One region of the Pseudomonas sp. IzPS59 genome, then DNA from elsewhere that is predicted to be linked to it. Evidence: predicted binding sites of a transcription regulator. Region 1 holds the regulator's gene; each other region holds the start of a gene.

The links. The regulator sigma-54, encoded in region 1, starts transcription at its own class of promoters, with help from an activator protein. The targets are predictions, from matches to a motif close to ANTGGCATNNANNTTGCTNT.
Region 2: the regulator sigma-54 is predicted to act here: its motif matches at 2,302-2,321, upstream of glnK (P-II family nitrogen regulator).
Region 3: the regulator sigma-54 is predicted to act here: its motif matches at 2,432-2,451, upstream of flgB (flagellar basal body rod protein FlgB).
Region 4: the regulator sigma-54 is predicted to act here: its motif matches at 2,599-2,618, upstream of IF189_RS09275 (CmpA/NrtA family ABC transporter substrate-binding protein).

Annotation. Positions count from the first base shown of each region.
Region 1 is NZ_CP062251.1:1,051,642-1,056,874, forward strand. It holds gene IF189_RS04525 (ZIP family metal transporter) at 1-48, shown strand, start outside; gene IF189_RS04530 (HPr family phosphocarrier protein) at 86-361, opposite strand; gene rapZ (RNase adapter RapZ) at 377-1,234, opposite strand; gene ptsN (PTS IIA-like nitrogen regulatory protein PtsN) at 1,237-1,701, opposite strand; gene hpf (ribosome hibernation-promoting factor, HPF/YfiA family) at 1,713-2,021, opposite strand; gene IF189_RS04550 (RNA polymerase factor sigma-54) at 2,095-3,588, opposite strand; gene lptB (LPS export ABC transporter ATP-binding protein) at 3,775-4,500, opposite strand; gene lptA (lipopolysaccharide transport periplasmic protein LptA) at 4,500-5,045, opposite strand; gene lptC (LPS export ABC transporter periplasmic protein LptC) at 5,032-5,233, opposite strand, start outside.
Region 2 is NZ_CP062251.1:6,107,822-6,113,054, reverse strand. It holds partial or broken gene IF189_RS27590 (YifB family Mg chelatase-like AAA ATPase) at 1-672, opposite strand, end outside; gene IF189_RS27585 (hypothetical protein) at 850-1,020, opposite strand; gene IF189_RS27580 (accessory factor UbiK family protein) at 1,849-2,109, opposite strand; gene glnK (P-II family nitrogen regulator) at 2,523-2,861, shown strand; gene IF189_RS27570 (ammonium transporter) at 2,899-4,236, shown strand; gene IF189_RS27565 (secondary thiamine-phosphate synthase enzyme YjbQ) at 4,452-4,877, shown strand; gene sutA (transcriptional regulator SutA) at 4,980-5,233, shown strand, end outside.
Region 3 is NZ_CP062251.1:4,707,388-4,712,620, forward strand. It holds gene flgE (flagellar hook protein FlgE) at 1-761, opposite strand, end outside; gene flgD (flagellar hook assembly protein FlgD) at 792-1,520, opposite strand; gene flgC (flagellar basal body rod protein FlgC) at 1,536-1,979, opposite strand; gene flgB (flagellar basal body rod protein FlgB) at 1,983-2,390, opposite strand; gene cheR (protein-glutamate O-methyltransferase CheR) at 2,631-3,458, opposite strand; gene IF189_RS21105 (chemotaxis protein CheV) at 3,506-4,438, opposite strand; gene flgA (flagellar basal body P-ring formation chaperone FlgA) at 4,521-5,233, shown strand, end outside.
Region 4 is NZ_CP062251.1:2,035,791-2,041,023, reverse strand. It holds gene rlmKL (bifunctional 23S rRNA (guanine(2069)-N(7))-methyltransferase RlmK/23S rRNA (guanine(2445)-N(2))-methyltransferase RlmL) at 1-606, opposite strand, end outside; gene rmf (ribosome modulation factor) at 1,137-1,352, shown strand; gene IF189_RS09280 (quinone-dependent dihydroorotate dehydrogenase) at 1,491-2,510, opposite strand; gene IF189_RS09275 (CmpA/NrtA family ABC transporter substrate-binding protein) at 2,734-3,945, shown strand; gene IF189_RS09270 (ANTAR domain-containing response regulator) at 3,961-4,536, shown strand; gene IF189_RS09265 (nitrate/nitrite transporter) at 4,757-5,233, shown strand, end outside.

The sequences.
Region 1 (5,233 bases):
TTGATCGGCTTCTGCCTGATGATGGTGATGGACACGGCGCTGGGATAAGCGTGGCGAGAGACGTATCTCTCGCCACAAAGGACTTTCAACCACCTTCGTCGAAGTAGTTGTTGATCAGTGCCACCAGAGCATCCATGGCTTCCTGTTCCTGATGTCCCTCGGTGCTCAGGTGGATTTTGGTGCCCTTGCCGGCAGCGAGCATCATCATCGCCATGATGCTTTTGCCATCTACCGTGGTTTCCGGGGTGCGACCCACTCTGATCGTGCAGTCGGGATACTGACCCGCCACGCCCACGAACTTTGCCGACGCCCGGGCATGCAGGCCCAGCTTGTTGATGATTTCGATTTCCAGAGCAGGCATCGCGGTGTGAATCCTTTAGCTGAGGTCGCGGTGGCGAACCTGGACGTTCTTCAGGGTTTTCTGCAGGGCCTGACCCAGGCGTTCGGTCAGGTAGACGGAACGGTGATGTCCGCCGGTGCAGCCAATGGCAATGGTCACGTAGGCACGATTGCTCGCAGCGAAGCGCGGCAACCATTTGAACAGATACGCATAGATGTCCTGGAACATCTCTTCGACTTCCGGCTGAGCCGCCAGGTACTCGGCTACCGGCTCATCGAGTCCGGATTGCGCACGTAGTTCCGGTTTCCAGTACGGGTTGGGCAGGCAGCGTACATCGAACACCAGATCCGCATCCACCGGCATGCCGCGTTTGAAACCGAACGACTCCACCAGAAACGCCGTACCGGGCTCCGGCTGGTTCAGCAGGCGCAGCTTGATGGTGTCGCGCAACTGATACAGGTTCAGATTGGTGGTATTGACCTTCAGGTCGGCCAGATCGGCGATCGGGCCCAGCAGGGCGGTTTCATCGTTGATGGCTTCAGCCAGCGAGCGGTTGGCACTGCTCAGCGGGTGACGACGACGGGTTTCCGAGAAGCGCTTGAGCAGGGTTTCTTCATCGGCATCCAGATACAGGACGTCGCACTGGATATGTCGGCTGCGGACTTCCTCAAGCAACTCCGGAAAACGCGAAAGGTGGCTTGGCAGGTTGCGCGCATCGATCGATACCGCGACCAGTGGCTGAGACAGTTCCGTATGAATCAGTGCGCGTTCCGCCAGCTCCGGCAGCAGGCCCGCCGGCAGATTGTCGATGCAGTAGTAGCCGTTGTCCTCAAGGACATCCAGGGCCGTGCTTTTGCCCGAGCCGGAGCGGCCACTGACGATGATCAAGCGCATGTTTAGTGCCCGTTTTGCTCGTCCAGGACAACCTGATACAAGGCTTCGTTGGTGGTGGCGCGACGCAGCTTTTCGCGTACTTCCTTGCGATCGAGCATGCTGGCGATCTGGCGCAGCAGTTCCAGGTGTGCATCGGTGGCAGCTTCCGGGACCAGCAGCACGAACAGCAGGTCCACCGGCGCGCCATCGATGGCATCGAAATCGATAGGTGCTTCAAGGTGCATCAAGGCGCTGATGGGCGATTCACAGCCCTTGAGGCGGCAATGGGGAATGGCGATGCCGTTGCCAAAACCGGTCGAACCGAGTTTTTCACGGGCAATCAGCGCCTCGAAGACATCTTGCATCTCCAGATCCGGTTTTTCCCGGGCGATCAGGTTGGCAATTTGTTCGAGGGCTTTCTTTTTACTGCCGCCCGGCACGTTCACCAGGGAACGGCCGGGGGTCAGGATGCTTTCAAGTCGGATCATGGGGGTGGGGGTTATCGACCGGTAGCGCCCTGAAGCAGGCTCTGGGTCTTTTCCTTATGCTTTTTGAGTTGTTTATCAAGCTTGTCGGTCAGCGCGTCGATCGCTGCGTACATGTCGGTATGTTCCGCGTTTGCGACGACCTCGTTGCCGGGAATATGCAGCGTGGCTTCGATTTTCTGTTTCAGCTTTTCGACGCACATCGTGACTTGCACGTTGGTGATCTTGTCGAAATGTCCCTCAAGCCTCTTGAGCTTCTGCTCAACGTATTCACGGAGAGGTTGGGTAACTTCCAGTTGGTGTCCACTGATGTTGACTTGCATACAGCTTCTCCTTCGTTGCCAGTGCATAAAGCGGCAGGCCGAAGAGCCTGCCACTGGAACGCTGTAACGTGGCTTACATCAACCGCTTGCGTTCGCTCGAAGGCGCGATCCCGAGGGATTCGCGGTACTTGGCGACGGTGCGGCGAGCCACCTGAATGCCTTGTGCCTCCAGTAAACCAGCGATCTTGCTGTCACTCAACGGCTTTTTCTGATTTTCCGCGGCGACCAGTTTCTTGATGATCGCGCGGATCGCCGTGGATGAGCATTCGCCGCCTTCGGAGGTGCTGACGTGGCTGGAGAAAAAGTATTTCAGTTCATATATGCCCCGGGGGGTATGCATGAATTTCTGCGTGGTCACCCGGGAAATCGTCGACTCGTGCATGCCGACTGCCTCGGCGATGTCATGCAGCACGAGTGGCTTCATCGCTTCGTCGCCGTATTCCAGGAAGCCGCGCTGATGCTCGACGATCTGGGTGGCCACTTTCATAAGGGTTTCGTTGCGGCTCTGCAGGCTCTTGATGAACCAGCGGGCTTCCTGCAACTGATTGCGCATGAAGGTATTGTCGGCGCTGGTGTCGGCGCGACGGACGAAACCGGCGTACTGGGCGTTGACCCGCAGGCGCGGCACCGACTCCTGGTTCAACTCGACCAGCCAGCGCTCGTTGTCCTTGCGCACGATCACGTCAGGCACCACGTATTCGGCTTCGGTGGATTCGATCTGTGAGCCGGGGCGCGGGTTGAGGCTCTGGACCAGTTCGATGACCTGGCGCAGTTCATCTTCCTTGAGCTTCATGCGGCGCATCAGCTGGCTGTAGTCGCGGCTGCCGAGCAGGTCGATGTAATCGGTGACCAGGCGCTTGGCTTCGGCCAGCCAAGGAGTCTTGGCCGACAGCTGGCGCAATTGCAGCAGCAGGCATTCGCCCAGGTTGCGTGCGCCAATGCCGGCGGGTTCGAATTGCTGGATGCGGTGCAGGACCGCTTCGATCTCGTCCAGCTCGATGTCGAGCTCCGGATCGAAGGCGTCGAGAATTTCTTCGAGGGTTTCGTCGAGGTAGCCCTGATTGTTGATGCAATCGATCAGGGTGACGGCAATCAGGCGATCGGTGTCGGACATCGGCGCCAGGTTCAACTGCCACAGCAGGTGGCTTTGCAGGCTTTCACCGGCGGAAGTGCGGGTGGTGAAATCCCACTCGTCGTCATCGTTGCTCGGCAGGCTGCTGGCGCTGGTCTGGTAGACGTCTTCCCAGGCGGTGTCGACAGGCAGTTCGTTGGGGATTCGCTCGTTCCATTCGCCGTCCTCGAGATTGTCGACCGTCGGCGCGGTTTCCTGGTAGGAAGGTTCCTGGATCTCGGTATTGGGCTTCTGTTCGGCGTTGTCGGCCAGCGGGTCGGAATTGTCGAAGTCGTCGCCGTCTTCCTGGCGTTCGAGCATCGGGTTGGATTCCAGAGCCTCCTGAATTTCCTGTTGCAGATCCAGGGTCGACAATTGGAGCAGGCGGATGGCCTGTTGCAGCTGCGGTGTCATCGTCAGCTGCTGGCCCATTCTCAAGACTAGCGATGGTTTCATGGCAGGGGCTTAACACCTTATTCGCCGGCGCTATGCGCCATCCACTACAGGGCGCCGAGGCGCCAAACATAAGCAAATTATATGCCTGAAACTGTCGTGTTTGCCTAGAGCGCTGTAACAATAAAAGCGTATAAAAATGCGCTTCAACGTTACAGCACCCGGACGGCTGGTCGAATGCTGTCGCGCTTACAGGCGGAACTCGTGACCCAGATACACTTCCTTCACCAGATCGTTGGCGAGGATGGTCGCGGAGTCGCCTTCGGCGATCAGTTGGCCGTCATTGACGATGTAGGCCGTTTCGCAGATATCCAGCGTCTCGCGGACGTTGTGGTCGGTGATCAGCACACCGATGCCCTTGGCCTTGAGATGGTGAATGATCTGCTTGATGTCGCCCACGGAGATCGGGTCGACACCGGCGAACGGTTCGTCGAGCAGGATGAATTTCGGTGCGGTGGCCAGTGCGCGGGCGATTTCCACCCGGCGACGCTCGCCACCGGACAGGCTCATGCCGAGGTTATCGCGGATATGGCTGATGTGGAATTCCTGCAGCAGGCTCTCCAGCTCCTTGCGACGGCCGGCCTTGTCGAGCTCCTGGCGGGTTTCGAGGATGGCCATGATGTTGTCGGCTACCGACAGTTTGCGGAAGATCGAGGCTTCCTGCGGCAGATAGCCGATACCGGCCTTGGCGCGGCCGTGCATCGGCTGGTGGCTGACGTCCAGGTCGTCGATCAGCACACGGCCCTGATCGGCCTGCACCAGGCCGACGATCATGTAGAAGCAGGTGGTCTTGCCGGCGCCGTTGGGGCCGAGCAGGCCCACGATCTGGCCGCTGTCGATCGACAGGCTGACGTCACGCACGACCTGGCGGCTTTTATAGGCCTTGGCCAGGTGCTGAGCTTTCAGGGTTGCCATTACTGGGTTTTCTCGTCGGTTTTCTTCTTCGGCTGGATCACCATGTCGATGCGCGGACGCGCTTCGGTGACCTTGTTGCCGGTAGCGCGACCGGCGCTGGCGAGTTTTTTCACCGTGTCATAGACGATCTTCTCGCCCTGAGTGGTGTTGTTGTCCTTGTCGACGACCTTGGCCTTGTCGATCAGTACGACGCGGTTTTGCTGCGCGTGGTACTGAATGGTCACGCCCCAGCCCTGGACGGGTTTGGTGTCGCCAGCGGTTTGCAGTTGTTCGAAATAGGCCAGGTTGCCTACCGAAGTCACCACGTCGATCTCGCCGGCCGGGTTGCGCGTCAGCGTTACGGTGTCGCCTTTGACGATCATCGAACCCTGGGTGATGATCACGGCGCCCTTGTAAGTGGCAACGCCATTCTTGTCGTCCAGCTGGGCATCGTCGGCCTGAATGCGGATTGGCTGCTCCTGATCGTTCGGCAGAGCCCAGGCGCTCACGCTTCCCAGTGCTGCGCCCAGACTGAGCAAAATAGGGAGGGTTTTAACGAGCCTCATACTGTCCTCTTACGTTCGATAGCAGGTGTATCCTGCTTTCCTTCAAATACGCTTTCATTCCCACGCCGGTCGATACACCGCCAGCGCCGTCGATTCTAACGGGTTGCTGGGTCTGCGCATATTGCTGCTGAGGGAACACCGTCATTCGGGTGCTGGTGATCAGGGTGTCGCGGTTCTTTTCATCGGTG
Region 2 (5,233 bases), 1.3 Mb from region 1:
TTTGCCCGTACCCGGTGGCCCGCTGAACAGCAGGTTATGTGCGCCGGCAGCGGCAATCAGCAGCGCCCTTTTGGCGGCGAGTTGGCCTTGCACTTCATTCAGGTCGGGATAGGGTTTGGCGGCATGGATCAACCCATCCGAGACATAGGGTTCGACCGGTGTATGCCCGTTGAAATGCGCCACTGCCTCCAGCAGATGATCCACCGCGATCACCCTCAGTCCCGACGCCAGACACGCCTCCTCGGCATTCGCCCTCGGCACCACCAGCGTCCGCCCGGCCTTGCGCGCCGCCAGCGCCGCCGGCAACACCCCACGCACCGCCCGCACGGCGCCGGATAACGCCAACTCACCCAGACATTCCACGTCATCGAGGGTCAGCGTCGGCACCTGCACACTCGCCGACAGAATTCCCAGCGCAATCGCCAGATCGAACCGCCCGCCATCCTTGGGCAAATCCGCCGGCGCCAGATTCAATGTGATCCGCCGCGCCGGAAACTGCAGACCGGAATTGATGATCGCACTGCGTACCCGGTCCTTGCTCTCCTTCACCGCTGCTTCGGGCAGGCCGACCATGGTCAGCGAGGGCAAGCCGTTGGCGAGGTGAACTTCGACGGTGACGGCGGGCGCATCCACGCCAATCTGGGCGCGGCTATGGACGATGGCGAGGGACATGGTCGTTCCTTGAGTTGAATCGGGGGCCGCTTCCTACGGTTTTTTAAGGGTAGTCGGGGAGGAGGGAGTTGAAGGGACAGTTGCCTGGGCAAAGCTTCACTGGATGTTGCTGAAATAGAAATGACTAATCTTCAGGCGAAAAAAAACCGCCTGCTAGACGGTCTTTTAATGCGGGATTCAAGTTCCGCCACCGGCGAGCCAGCCATCAGGCTCCAATTCTTTGCCATAGGCCGCGGCGACCTTCAAAAAATGCCGCTGACTGGCAGAAACCGTATCGGCCAAACTGGGCGTTTCTGCACGAAGCCTGGATGCGAGTAACGGCTGTTTTTTCTGTTTCTTCTGTTTCATAGACAGCTCTCGTGTCTGTGTTCTGTTTGGATCAGGCCACAGAGGGTAGCGAAGGCTGGGATACTCACGTAATCAGGCGTGGGGGGCAGTCCTTGTAGGACGGTACTTATGTAAGTAAAGGACGTTGGTTCGGGCGGATTCAGGTTGATACGGCTTGGGAGCTAAAAGTTCGCTGCGACTACTCCACAGAAAACCGATTGTCGCACCTATCTCGAGGCGAAAAAAAACCGCCTTGAGGAGGCGGTTTTTAGTTGCAGGCTTCGGTGAGGCCAAGGCCTGCGCATCCTTAGTGGACACACTCACGTTCGCTGAGGGTATGCAGGTTTGCTTCTTGATGCAAGCGTCAAAGCCACTTGGCGCCCATCAGGACATGACGTGCCAGATAAGCCGGGAACACATGCTTAATGGCTTGATACAACTTGTTTAAATGCATTTTGAAGGACTGCAATACCATCCGCTGCGACGATGCCCACTCATGGAGTGTTCACGGAGTGTGGCCGGGAGCGTAAAAATTTCATGTCCCTCGACACGGTGTGAGACCCGTGCCGGTGCTTTTTCGGGGGATCCACACCCGGCCGCCTTGGTGGGCACACTCACGTGTAGTCCCGAAGGTGTTCGTACGCCGGAAAGAGCATCGGAGGTTTGGCCCCACGCAAGGAGGGCCAAAATATGTCTAAGTTTCTTAAACATATGTGGCGCCTCGTCAGGATCGCGCTATGGGCTTTTCGCCTGTACGAGATTCTGCGAGACCGTTGGAATAATTCGCTGTAGTAATTGAACCGACGGAAACCGTTCCTGCCTCGGCAGGAGCGGTTTTAGCTTCTTGTCTCACTCAGCCGGCGGCGTCAGCTTCGCTTCCATTTCCGCCACCTTCGCCTCAAGGCTCTCAAGCCGGGCGCGAGTGCGCGCCAGCACCACCATCTGACTATCGAATTCTTCCCGGCTCACCAGGTCCAGTTTGCTGAAGGCACTTTGCAGCAGCATCTTGAACTGGCTTTCGATTTCGGCTTTGGGCAAGGGCGTGTCGCCGCTGAACAGGCGGGAGGCGGTGCCGCTCAGGGCGTCGAGGAAGTCTTTGGGCGCGAGCATGGGATATGTCCTGGAAACAATGGCCGGCAGTGTATCACGCAGTGTCTATAGTCATTCGCGCGGGTCCGGATGCACGCTTTTCGCGCAAAAGGACGAACGGCTGCGCACCGTTGTTGTGCGTATCCCGTGTGCCATTTCGGTGATGGCATCGACGGCCGCGGCCAAGGGATTGAAATCAGGGGATTTTGGCGAGATGGCAAGCTTTCTGCTTAGTCGGTAGTGACCCATGCACTGATGCAGTCGCTGTGACGAATGCAGTGCGCCGGACGGGACGGGGAGTTTCGTCGGGAGCGGTTAGCTGGCGTCAGTCGGGCGGGTAGGGCCGACGATGCGTTACAAAGCCAGGCACTGCGCTTAGACTTGAGTCGGGTTTGTTTTCCTGGGGCAAGTCCACCAATTCGGGAGAGAGTTTCATGAAGCTAGTCACTGCCATCATCAAGCCGTTCAAGCTGGACGACGTGCGCGAGTCGCTGTCCGAAATCGGCGTGCAGGGCATTACCGTAACTGAAGTCAAAGGCTTCGGCCGGCAGAAGGGTCACACCGAGCTGTATCGCGGCGCGGAGTATGTGGTCGATTTTCTGCCCAAGGTGAAAATCGACGTTGCCATCGACGACAAGGATCTGGATCGGGTTATCGAGGCGATAACCAAGGCTGCCAACACCGGCAAGATCGGTGACGGCAAGATCTTCGTGGTCAATCTGGAACAGGCGATTCGCATCCGTACCGGCGAAACCGATACCGACGCGATCTAAACGCCGCCACAAACCCAACGCCCCAGGAGAAAACAATATGACTCTGCGTAAATTCGCAGGGCTAGGCGCCCTGTTGTCCATCGTAATGCCCGGCCTGGCTTTGGCGGCAGATCCGGTGGCGCCTCCAGTCCTCAATTCCGGCGATACCGCCTGGATGCTGACCTCGACGGCCCTCGTGCTGTTCATGACCATTCCGGGCCTCGCGCTGTTCTACGGCGGCATGGTGCGGTCGAAAAACATTCTTTCCGTGATGATGCAGTGCTTCGCCATTACCGGCCTGGTCACCATCCTGTGGTTCATTTATGGCTACAGCATGGCGTTCGACACCACCGGGATGGAAGCCAACGTCGTCAACTTCAACTCCTTCGTCGGCAGCTTCGGCAAGGCCTTCCTGGCAGGCGTCACCCCGGCCAGCATTACCGGCCCGACGGCGCTGTTCCCTGAAGCGGTATTCGTTACCTATCAGATGACCTTCGCCATCATCACCCCGGCGCTGATCGTCGGTGCCTTCGCCGAGCGCATGAAGTTCTCCGCGATGCTGGTGTTCATGGGCGTCTGGTTCACCCTGGTTTACGCGCCGATTGCGCATATGGTCTGGAGCGGCCCGGGTTCGCTGTTGGGTGACTGGGGCGTGCTCGACTTCGCCGGGGGCACCGTGGTGCACATCAATGCCGGTATTGCCGGTCTGGTGGCGTGCCTGGTACTGGGCAAGCGCAAAGGCTTCCCGACCACCCCGATGGCGCCGCACAACCTCGGTTACACGCTGATGGGCGCGGCGATGCTGTGGGTCGGCTGGTTCGGCTTCAACGCCGGCTCCGCAGCTGCGGCCAACGGCACTGCCGGCATGGCGATGCTGGTCACTCAGATCGCAACCGCTGCCGCCGCACTGGGCTGGATGTTCGCCGAGTGGATCACTCACGGCAAACCAAGCGCACTGGGTATTGCATCGGGCGTGGTTGCCGGTCTGGTGGCAATCACTCCGGCGGCCGGCACCGTGGGCCCGATGGGCTCGCTGATCATCGGTCTGGCCGCTGGCGTGGTGTGCTTCTTCTGCGCCACCAGCCTGAAACGCAAACTCGGCTATGACGACTCCCTGGACGCCTTCGGCGTGCACGGTATCGGCGGTATCCTCGGCGCAATCCTCACCGGTGTTTTCGCTGCTCCGGCGCTGGGTGGCTTCGGCACCGTCACCGACATTGCTTCCCAAGTGTGGATTCAGTGCAAAGGCGTCGGCTTCACGGTGATCTACACCGCGATCGTTACCTTCATCATCCTCAAGGTACTGGATGCCGTGATGGGGCTGCGCGCTACCGAGGAAGAAGAATCGGTCGGCCTGGACCTGGCACAACACAACGAGCGCGGCTACAACCTGTAAGAACGCGCCTCAAAAAACTTGCCCGGTTCGCCGGGCATTTTTTTGTCCGGAATTTGTCATCCCTGATGTGGCTGAATGGATTTTTCGTACTGCTTTGGTCGTGTTTACGACGGGTGTTTTTCTACGGCCAATGGCTTACATCATTGAAGGAATATTAGGGCCTTTGTTTTTTTTCAGAGCGCGCTAGAATGCGCCCCGAACGTGCGGAGAACTGTATGTGGCAACAGACTCTGATAACCCTGCGGGCACGGCCCCGGGGCTTTCATCTGGTAACGGAAGAGTTGCTCGCCGGACTGCCCGAACTCAAGGCATGCCGGGTCGGTCTGTTGCATTTGTGGCTACAGCATACCTCGGCGTCGTTGACCATCAACGAGAACGCCGATCCGGCGGTACGTCGCGACTTCGAACGATTTTTCAATCGTCTGATCCCACAAGGAACAGACGGCTATGAGCATAACGACGAAGGCCTGGACGACCTCCCGGCGCACTTCAAGGCCAGCGTGCTGGGCTGTCAGATCAGTTTGCCGGTAACGGCGGGTCGACTGGCACTGGGCACCTGGCAAGGCGTTTACCTGGGCGAGCATCGCGATCATGGCGGTGCCCGCAAAGTCCTCGCCACCTTGCACGGTGAAGGGGCATAAACCGTTGGTCACCAATGGTTACCGATTTTTTTACGGCGACTTTCGACAGTCGCCAAAGCTGGTCTATAACTAATCTGCTTTTCGCAAGTCATGAGGTAGAACATGAGCGACGATGATCTGGAAAACGACGACCTCGAAGTAGGCGACGAAGACGAGGCCGAAGACGGTCTGGAAGCGGCAGCGGAAGACGTTGCTGAAGACGATGGCGGTGACGATACGCCGGCCCCGGCTGCCAAAGGCAAGGCCAAGGCTGCGGTGTCGGTCGACGAGTTGCCGAGCATCGAAGCCAAGAACAAGGAGCGCGATGCCCTGGCCAAGGCCATGGAAGAGTTCCTTGCCCGTGGCGGCAAAGTGCA
Region 3 (5,233 bases), 2.7 Mb from region 1:
GTCAGTTTGCCAGTGGAGTCGAAGGTCATGGTGGAAGCCACTGGCGCGGTGACCTTTGGATCACTGCCGGTAGCATCCGGGTTACGACCGTCCACCAGGGTGTAGACCTTCCAGGTGTTGGCACCGGTCTTGACCATGTATTGATCCATGGTGTGCTGGTTGCCCTGGCTGTCATAGATCGGAGTACTGAACGACTTGGTGTAGGTCGCTGTGTTGGTCGGATCGAATTTGCCGGCCGCCACAGTATCGTCGATCACCGGAGCGGTCGAGTTCAGGTTGATGGTCGAAGTCACCAGCGAGGAGGACTTCGGCGCCAGGTTCGAGGTATCGATCTTCAGGTCGGTCAACACGCCGTTGATGATCTTGCCGTTGGAATCCACACCATAGCCCTGCAGACGCGAGGTGTAGTCGGTGTTGGTGATGTAGCCGTCCTTGTCGACCTTGAACGTACCGGCACGGGTGTAAGACACCGAGCCGTTGTTGCTCAGGGTGAAGAAGCCGGAACCGTTGATCCCCATGTCCAGCACGTTGCCGGTGTTGTTGATGTCACCCTGGGTGAACTGCTGGGAAACGTTGGCCAGGCGCACGCCGTTACCGATGACCTTGCTGCCGCTACCCAGGCGAGTCGCCGAGTAGACGTCTTCGAATTCTGCACGGGACGATTTGAAACCGGCAGTCGCGACGTTGGCGATGTTGTTGCCGGTCACGTCCAGTTGCTTGTTGGCTGCATAGAGACCGCTAAGGCCGATATTGAAAGACATATTCCACTCCTTTGTGCCGGTTAGTCGGCTCTATATACCAATGGTTTGTACTTTGGACAGGGCGACGGTGCCCTTGCCGGACAGGTTGAGCATCAGCTCGCCGCCGGTCTGGCTGATCGTCACGCTGGTGACGGTGGCCGGCAGATAGGTCGCCATATCGGTCGAGGTGCCATTGATCGAGGCGTTGGCCTTGACGGTATAGGTACCGGTCTTCACCAGGTTGCCGTCCTTGTCCTTGCCGTCCCAGGTGAAGCTCGCATTGCCTGCGGCGCGACTGCCCAGATCGATGGTGCGAACGACCGTGCCGCTGCTGTCGGTGATGCTGACGGTGCCGCCGGCAATCGACGACGGAACGGTGACCGAACCGGTCATGCCTTTGCTCGGATCGTCGAGCTGGACCGAGTTGGTCTGCACGATCACATTGCGGCCAACCAGCGACGAAGCCTGCAAGGCTTGCGACGAGTTGTAGTTGCCGGCCAGCGAACTCACGGTGCTGTTGAGGGTGGTGATCCCCTCGAGGCTGCTGAACTGCGCGAGCTGGGCAACGAATGCACTGTTGTCCTGCGGGTCGAGCGGGTTCTGGTTTTTCAGCTGGGTTACCAGCAATTGCAGGAACGCATCCTTGCCCAAGGCCTGGCCGCCGGTGGCGCTGTTGGTAGCCGAAGCGATGCCACCGGTGGTCGTGCTACTGGTCTTCTTCGAAGAGTTGGCCAGTATGTCGTTCATCGTCAGGCTGCTGGTGGTATCGGTAACACTCATGGCAGTCGCCCCTTATCACTGACCGAGGGTCAGTACCTTCTGCATCATGGTTTTGGCGGTGTTCATCATTTCGGCGTTGGTCTGGAAGGACCGGCTCGCGGAAATCATGTCGGCCATTTCTTCCACCACGTTGACGTTCGGGTAGTAGACATAGCCCTTTGCGTCAGCGGCCGGATGGTTCGGCTCGTAGCGCGCTTCGAGGTTGCTCTGGTCTTCGACCACGCCGAGCACCTGCACGCCCTGGCCTGCGGCGTCCTGGTTCTGGAACAGCGAGTTGCTGCCGCCGCTCTGGCCACCCTGGAACATGGTGGCGAACACCGGGTGACGGGCGCGATAGGTCTGGTCGATGCTCGACGAGACGGTTTCGGCGTTGGCGATGTTCGAAGCCACGGTGTTGAGACGCGTGGTCTGGGCGCTCATGCCGCTGCCGGCAATGTTGAAAACGCTGGACAGGGACATGGATTACTCTCCGCGCAGGGCTGACACCAGCCCTTTGAATTTACTGTTGAGCAGCGTGAAGCTGGCCTGGAAGCCGACGGCGTTTTCCGCGTAGTTCGATTGTTCCAGCTGGGCGTCAACGGTGTTCTGGTCGATCGACGGTTGCATCGGCGTGCGATACATCAGCGACTCGTCGCCATTGCCCAGGCCTTCAGCTTCGATGTGACGGCTGTTGGTCATGTTCAGGGCGATGGTGCCGTTGGCGTTCTTCTGGCTCTGTGCTTCGAGCACTTTGGAGAAATCCAGATCCCGAGCCTTGTAGTTCGGGGTGTCGGCGTTGGCGATGTTGTTGGCCAGGACTTCGGCACGCTGGGCGCGGAAGCCCAGGGCTTTTTCGTGAATTCCGAGCGCTTTATCGAAGCTGATGCTCATGTCGGGAACCTTCAGGTGACCGGGTTTTTCGTAACAGGGTTATAGCAAGCGTCGTGCCAGTTTTAAAAAGCCCCGGATTCCGGGGCTTTGCAGGGGATCGGCAAGGCGGCAATGCCAGAAAAGCGGCAACGGGTTTCCGCCGGATGCCGCTTTTCTGCCGCTTGCCGCCGCCGCAAAAACCCTCAGGCATAAAAAAACGGGAGCCCCTGAGGACTCCCGTTTTTTTGTTGCCGGTGCCGGTCACTTCGCCTGGTAAATGATCCCCGGGCTGCACTGGACCATCTGGTAATGGTCCGGCAAACCGTTCAGCGCTTCGGAAGCGCCGAGGAACAGATAACCGCCCGGCTTCAGCGTGCTGTGAATGCGCAACAGGATGTCTTTCTTCACCTCGGCGGAGAAGTAGATCAGCACGTTGCGGCAGAACACGATATCGAACTTGCCAAGACTGGCGTAGCTGTCGAGCAGGTTGAACGAGCGGAATTCCACCCGGTTCTTGATCGGCGCCTTGATCACCCAGCGCCCCGGCCCTTTCGGGTCGAAGTAGCGCTGCAGACGATCGGCGGACAGACCGCGACCGATCGCCAGGCTGTCGTACTCGCCGGTCTTGCAGTTGGTCAGCATGCTGCCGGACAGATCCGTGGCGACGATCTGCACGCCCATCTTCAACTGACCGATGTTGGTCCGCTCGAACTCGTCGATCGACATCGACAGCGAATAGGGTTCCTGACCCGACGAGCAGGCCGCCGACCAGATCCGCAGACGCTGGTTGGGAGCGGCCTTGATCGCCTCGGGCAGCACCTTGTTCTTCAAGACTTCAAACGGATAGGTGTCACGAAACCACAGGGTTTCGTTGGTCGTCATGGCATCGACCACCTGCTCGCGCAAACCGCTGCGCGGCTGGGTCTGGATGCGCTGTACCAGCTCACCCAGGGACTTGATGCCTTGCTGCTCCATCAGTTTGTTGAGACGGCTCGAGACCAGGTACTGCTTGTTTTCACCGAGCAAAATGCCACAGGCTTTTTCCAGGAAGACCCGGAACTGTTCGAAATCCAAATTACCCGTAGACAAATGATGCCGCCTCTTAAATCGTGTTGACCGCCAGGGACGGAAAGTCCCTAGCTGATATCTGCTGCTTTGATCCGGTCGACTACCCGGGATGCCAGGTCATCAGGACGGAATTTGGCCAGGAAGTCATCGGCACCGACCTTCTTGACCATCGCCTGGTTGAACACACCCGACAACGAAGTATGCAGGATGATATGAAGCTTTTGCATGCGAGGGTCGCCGCGGATTTCCGCCGTCAGGGTGTACCCGTCCATCTCCGGCATCTCGATGTCGGAGATCATCATCAGGAACTCTTCTTCCGGCTTCTTGCCCTCATCGACCAGCTTGCGCAGGTAATCCAGCGCTTGCTTGCCGTCGTTCAGTGCCACCACTTCGACACCGACCGTCTGCAGGCAGCGTGTCACCTGCTTGCGCGCCACCGACGAGTCATCGACCGTCAGCACCCGCAACGACAATGCCTTGCTCTGGGTCTCGACATCAACAACGCCGACCGAAATCGCTTCCGGCGTCGGTGCGACTTCCGCCAGCACCTTCTCGACGTCGATGATTTCGACTAACTGATTGTCCACCCGAGTCACAGCGGTCAGGTAATGATCGCGACCGGTCCCCTTGGGTGGCGGATGGATCTCTTCCCAGTTCATGTTGACGATACGTTCCACCGAGCGCACCAGGAAACCCTGGGTCTTGGTGTTGTATTCCGTGATGATCACGAACGGACTGTTCTTGTCTTTCAACGCACCGGAGCCGGTCGCCATTGCCAGATCGAGGATCGGAATGGTCGCCCCCCGGATATTCGCCACCCCGCACACGACAGGACTGGACTTGGGCATCAACGTCAGTTGCGGGCACTGCAGCACTTCCCGAACCTTAAACACGTTGATCCCGTAGAGCTGCTGGCCGTCGAGACGGAACAACAACAGCTCCAGGCGATTCTGCCCTACCAGTTGCGTGCGCTGGTTCACCGAATCCATTACACCAGCCATGCCCAGACTCCTACACCAACGCCAAGTGTTGTTGCGACGCACATTCATTGCTAAACGGCACGGCGCTTGCTTTTTAACTCGTATGAACATTCAAACGACATTTTTCCGACGCCTGACATCCCCTATCCGCAGAGGACTTTGCGCGGTGTCTGCCGCTTGCCTGTTTTTCGCGGGCAGCCCTGCCAGTGCTGATGCGGTTACCTTGCCTGACATGCTTATCGGCGTCACTCAGGGCTTTCTTGAATTCACCGTAGAAGACTATCTGGCTACCAGTCAAACGGAAGGGCGTTATGAAATCGAGGTCAAGCAGCTCGATCCGCGCATGCGCATGCCTATGTGCGACAAGGAATTGACAGCGTCCCTGGAGAGTCCGGGGCGTCCTCTGGGTCGTGTGACCGTCAAGGTCCGCTGTGAAGGCGCCTCCCCCTGGACCGTGTTCGTACCCGCTCAAGTCCGCCTGTTTCGCGAGGTCGTGACCACCACTCGCCCGCTCAAGCGCGCCGGCATCATCGAGCCCCAGGACGTGACCCTGCGCGAGCATGATGTCAGTCAGATCAATCAGGGTTTCCTGACGTCGGTGGATGAGGCGATCGGGCAGAAATTGACCCGACCAACGGTCGCCGATCAAGTGATTACCCTTGTGCATCTGGAACAGGCGGAAGTCGTTCGCAAAGGCGATCAAGTGGTGATTACCGCCCGTAGCGGCACACTGGCCGTGCGCATGCCGGGCGAGGCCCTGTCCAATGGCGGCCTGAAAGAACAGATTCGAGTGAAAAACCTCAATTCCCAACGGGT
Region 4 (5,233 bases), 980 kb from region 1:
GTCAGCCAGCGCGCCACCTTCGGCGGCAATGCGCGGCCAGCCGGAACGGATCAGGATCGCGGCTGCCAGGTTTTCCTTCAGCGGTGCAGCGCCCTGCTGCAAGCGGTAGCCGCGCTGGTGCAGGCTGTGGCCGGAGAGGTCGAGGGACAGAATCGCTTCACCGCGATCCAGTCGCAGGTGAATGCGCAGGTCCGGGTTGAGCTTGTCGATGCTCGGGCGATCACCCTGTGGGGTGCGCAGTTTGTCGACGATGGCGTCCTTGACCTTCAAGGCGCCGAAATGGGTGTTATCGATGCCCGAGCCGTGGCCGCTGAATTCAACAGCCAGGGTGCCGTCGGCCAGCATGTGATCCTGCCAGTCGACGTCGAGTACGCCGTGGTACAGGTCTTCGGCGTTTTTCATCGGGAAGCGCTTGAGCACCAGCAACACGCGGTTGGCCAGACGCGACCAGAGGCACAGGCGATAAGCGGTTTCCATGGTCGCCATGCCACGCACGGCGGAGGTGTGCTCGCGGGCTTCTTCAAGGCCAAGCCCGACGGCTTCCTCGATGAGCAGGCCTTCAAGGCCTTTAGGGCAAGTGAGGAAGAGTTCGAAACGGTCGGACATGGTTTTTCCAGAGCCTTTGGCTAATGAACCGGCAACGCATTGCCGATCCGGTTTTCAATCAGGCGCTTTTCTACAAGAGCGCCCGCGTGGCACGAAGGTGTGCCGTTCCATCCCCGCTGCTCGGGTTAAAAGAGCTTAGATGCCGGGACAGATAAAAAAGTTGATGCAACAAAATGACTCAAAGCAACCCTTCGTCGAAAAGTACCCGACGGTAAACGTGGGTCATTCTCACTAAGGCATTAAACCTGTCATACAGCGCAGGGCCGATCATACCGGGGTTTGGTGAATAAACATTCATGAAACCTGGCGTTACTTATCGCCATAGCACCCTTTTCGTTACGTCCTTATGACAAAACGGTCATTCCCTCGATGTGACTCATTGGTTAGAACTGGACACAGGTTGACGTCGCAACGGCGTCAACACCTTGGCTCGCCACGCCGGCAGCGAGCCGCCAACGGCAGAGTTTTTCTGCCAGACCTCAATTGAGGTCGACGCGACAAAAACAGTCAACAAGTGAGGGAAACACCCTATGAGAAGACTTAAGCGTGATCCGTTGGAAAGAGCATTTTTGCGCGGATATCAATATGGCGTTGGTGGCAAATCCCGTGAGCTTTGCCCATTTACTCTACCGTCGGTACGTCAAGCCTGGATCAACGGCTGGCGAGAAGGACGCGGCGACAACTGGGACGGTATGACCGGCACTGCGGGAATCCACAGACTCAACGAACTTCACGCCGTCGGCTGACACAGGGCATTTATTCCGACACGACAATCTGATTTCGCAACACCCTGATCACCATGCACGTCCTTCCCGGACGGCGGGCTACGGCCCAGGGGCTCCTTCGAGGAGCCCTTTTTTATGCCTGCCGTTTATGTCCGACGATCAGCGCTTGGCGGCGATGGCGTCCACGGACTCGCGGATCAGCGCCGGGCCCTTGTAGATGAAGCCGGAGTAGATCTGCACCAGGCTCGCGCCGGCAGCGATCTTCTCGGCCGCATGCTTGCCTTCGGTGATGCCGCCGGCTGCGATGATCGGCAGCTTGCCGCCCAGCTCGGACGCCAGCACTTTCACGGTGTGAGTGCTCTTCTCACGCACCGGTGCACCGGACAAACCTCCCGCCTCGTCACCGTGTTCCATGCCTTCGACGCCCACGCGGCTGAGGGTGGTGTTGGTGGCGATCACCGCGTCCATCCCGGTTTCGATCAGCGCTTGCGCGACTTGCGCGGTTTCTTCGTCGGTCATGTCCGGCGCGATCTTGATCGCCAGCGGTACATGTTTGCCGTGACGCAGGGCCAGTTCGGCGCGACGTGTGGCCAGATCCGCCAGCAACTGCTTGAGCGAATCGCCGAATTGCAGGCTGCGCAGGCCCGGGGTGTTCGGCGAACTGACGTTGACCGTGACGTAACTGGCGTGGGCGTAAACCTTGTCCAGGCAGATCAGGTAGTCATCCACCGCCCGCTCGACCGGGGTGTCGAAGTTCTTGCCGATGTTGATCCCCAGCACGCCCTTGTATTTGGCCGCCGCCACCCGCGCCAGCAGGTTATCCACACCGAGGTTGTTGAAACCCATGCGGTTGATGATCGCCTCGGCTTCCGGCAGGCGGAAAATCCGCGGTTTCGGGTTGCCCGGCTGCGGGCGCGGGGTCACGGTGCCGATTTCGACAAAACCGAAACCCAGCTGCGCGAAGCCGTCGATGGCCGCGCCGTTCTTGTCCAGACCGGCCGCCAGACCCACCGGGTTCGGGAACTGCAGGCCCATGACGTTCACCGGCAGCGACGCCGGCGCCTTGCACAGCAAGCCGTTGAGGCCCAAACGCCCGCCCGCGCCGATCAGATCCAGCGACAGATCGTGGGAGGTTTCCGGGGAAAGTTTGAACAACAGCTGACGGGCCAGGGTGTACATGGGCGGCTATGACTCGGGCGGCGAAAAGAGGCGGCGATTATAGCCGGGCATCGCCCTGCCGCGCGAGGCGCATGCGCAAATCCGCTGCGCTGGCATATGCCTTGCACCTGCTCCTGCATCAGCCCGCAGGCCAATGGTGGTGTGCAGGCAAGGACAATGGCGTCGTCTCTCGGTTTTGCGCGGGCAAAGCCTCGGACGGCGTTTTTTTTGAGGGTGGTTTTTCATGACTCAAACCTCCGTCGGGCCACTGGCCTGGGTCAACGGCAGCGATGCCCCGGAAAAAAGCGCGATCAACCTCGGCTTCATGGCCCTGAGCGACTGCGCCTCGGTGGTGGTCGCCGCCACCCAGGGCTTTGCCCAGCCTTACGGCCTGACCCTGAACCTCAAGCGCCAGAGCTCATGGGCAAACCTGCGGGACAATCTGGTCAGCGGCGAACTCGATGCCGCCCACAGCCTCTACGGCCTGATCTACGCGGTGCACCTGGGCATCGGCGGCGTTGCTTCCACCGACATGGCGGTGCTGATGGGTCTGAACCAGAACGGCCAGAGCCTTAACCTGTCCCACGGCTTGCAAGGGCTGGGCGTGACCGGTCCTGAGGCGCTGGACCGTCATGTGCACCAAACCCGCGCAAGGCTGACCTTCGCCCAGACCTTCCCCACCGGCACCCATGCCATGTGGCTCTATTACTGGCTGGCGAGCCAGGGCATCCATCCGTTGCAGGATGTCGACAGCGTGGTGGTGCCGCCGCCGCAAATGGTCGCGCACCTGCAGGCCGGTCGCATCGATGGTTTCTGCGTGGGCGAGCCGTGGGCCGCCAGCGCCGTGCAGCAGGATCTCGGTTTCACCCTGGCGACCAGCCAGACCATCTGGCCCGACCATCCGGAAAAAGTCCTCGGCTGCACCCGCGCCTTTGTCGAGCAATACCCCAACACGGCCCGGGCGCTGGTGATGGCGATCCTCGAAGCCAGCCGTTTCATCGAAGAAAGCCCGGAAAACCGCCGCAGCACCGCGCAACTGCTCAGCGCTGCCGAGTACCTCGACGCCCCGGATTCCTGCATCGAGCCGCGTTTTCTCGGTGCCTACGACGACGGTCTGGGCAACCGCTGGCAGGATCCGCACGCCCTGCGCTTTCACGGCGATGGTGCGGTGAATCTGCCGTATCTGTCGGACGGCATGTGGTTCATGACCCAGTTTCGCCGTTGGGGTTTGCTGCGTGACGACCCGGATTACCTCGCCGTCGCCCGCCAGGTGCAACAACTGGCGCTGTACCGCGACGCCGCCAGCGCAGTTGGTGTGCCAGTCGGCACGGAGGACATCCGCAGCAGCCAGTTGATCGACGGCAAGGTCTGGGATGGCAGCGACCCGGCTGCCTACGCGCAAAGCTTCAAGCTGCACGCGCTAAGCAACACCGCCCCTCTTCTCGCCCGTCGCTGACAGGAGACCGCAAACATGCTGCGCATTCTGCTGATCAACGACACGGCGAAAAAAGTCGGGCGCCTGAAAGCTGCGCTGACCGAGGCCGGTTTCGAGGTGATCGACGAGTCCGGCCTGACCATCGACCTGCCGGCGCGCGTCGAAACGGTGCGCCCGGACGTGATCCTGATCGATACCGAGTCACCGGGCCGCGATGTGATGGAACAAGTGGTACTGGTCAGCCGCGACCAGCCCCGGCCGATCGTGATGTTCACCGACGAGCACGACCCCGGTGTGATGCGTCAGGCGATCAAGTCCGGGGTCAGTGCCTACATTGTCGAGGGCATTCACGCACAACGTTTGCAGCCGATTCTCGACGTGGCCATGGCCCGCTTCGAAAGCGACCAGGCCCTGCGCGCCCAGCTTCAGGCCCGCGACCAGCAACTGGCCGAGCGCAAACGCATCGAACTGGCCAAAGGGCTGTTGATGAAAATGAAGGACTGCAACGAAGAAGAGGCCTACACCCTGATGCGCCGCCAGGCCATGAGCCGCCAGCAGAAACTGATACAGGTCGCGGAGCAGATCATTGCCATGAGCGAGTTGCTTGGCTGAGCTGGCACAAATCTCGCTAAGCAATCCCTACAGGTAACCAACGGCGGTTGCCCCACCCACGACAAAGACGTCGCTCACCTTCTTCGCCCCTTTCGGCGATCCGGGTAGCGGCGTTTTTGCGTTTTGGCCCCATTGACCGGGGCCGGTGGTGCGGCCGTGGCGGCGCCCCACTGTGCTGGTTCTGACTCCTTCTCGAGATTCTCTACCGCTGAGGTGCGCGATGAATAAAAGCTTCTGGAAATCCGGCCACACCCCGACCCTGTTCGCGGCCTTCCTGTATTTCGACCTGAGCTTCATGGTCTGGTATCTGCTCGGCCCGCTGGCGGTGCAGATCGCCGCCGACCTGCACCTGACCACCCAACAGCGCGGCCTCGTAGTGGCCACGCCGATCCTGGCCGGCGCCGTGCTGCGCTTTGCGATGGGCATGCTTGCCGATCGCCTGTCGCCGAAAACCGCCGGGCTGATCGGCCAGGTGATCGTGATCTGCGCGCTGTTCGGCGCCTGGAAGCTGGGCATTCACAGTTACGAACAGGCCCTGCTGCTTGGCCTGTTCCTCGGCATGGCCGGCGCTTCGTTTGCCGTGGCGCTGCCGCTGGCCTCGCAGTGGTATCCGCCGGAGCATCAGGGCAAGGCGATGGGCATCGCAGGCGCCGGCAACTCCGGCACCGTGTTCGCCGCGCTGATCGCCCCGGTGCTG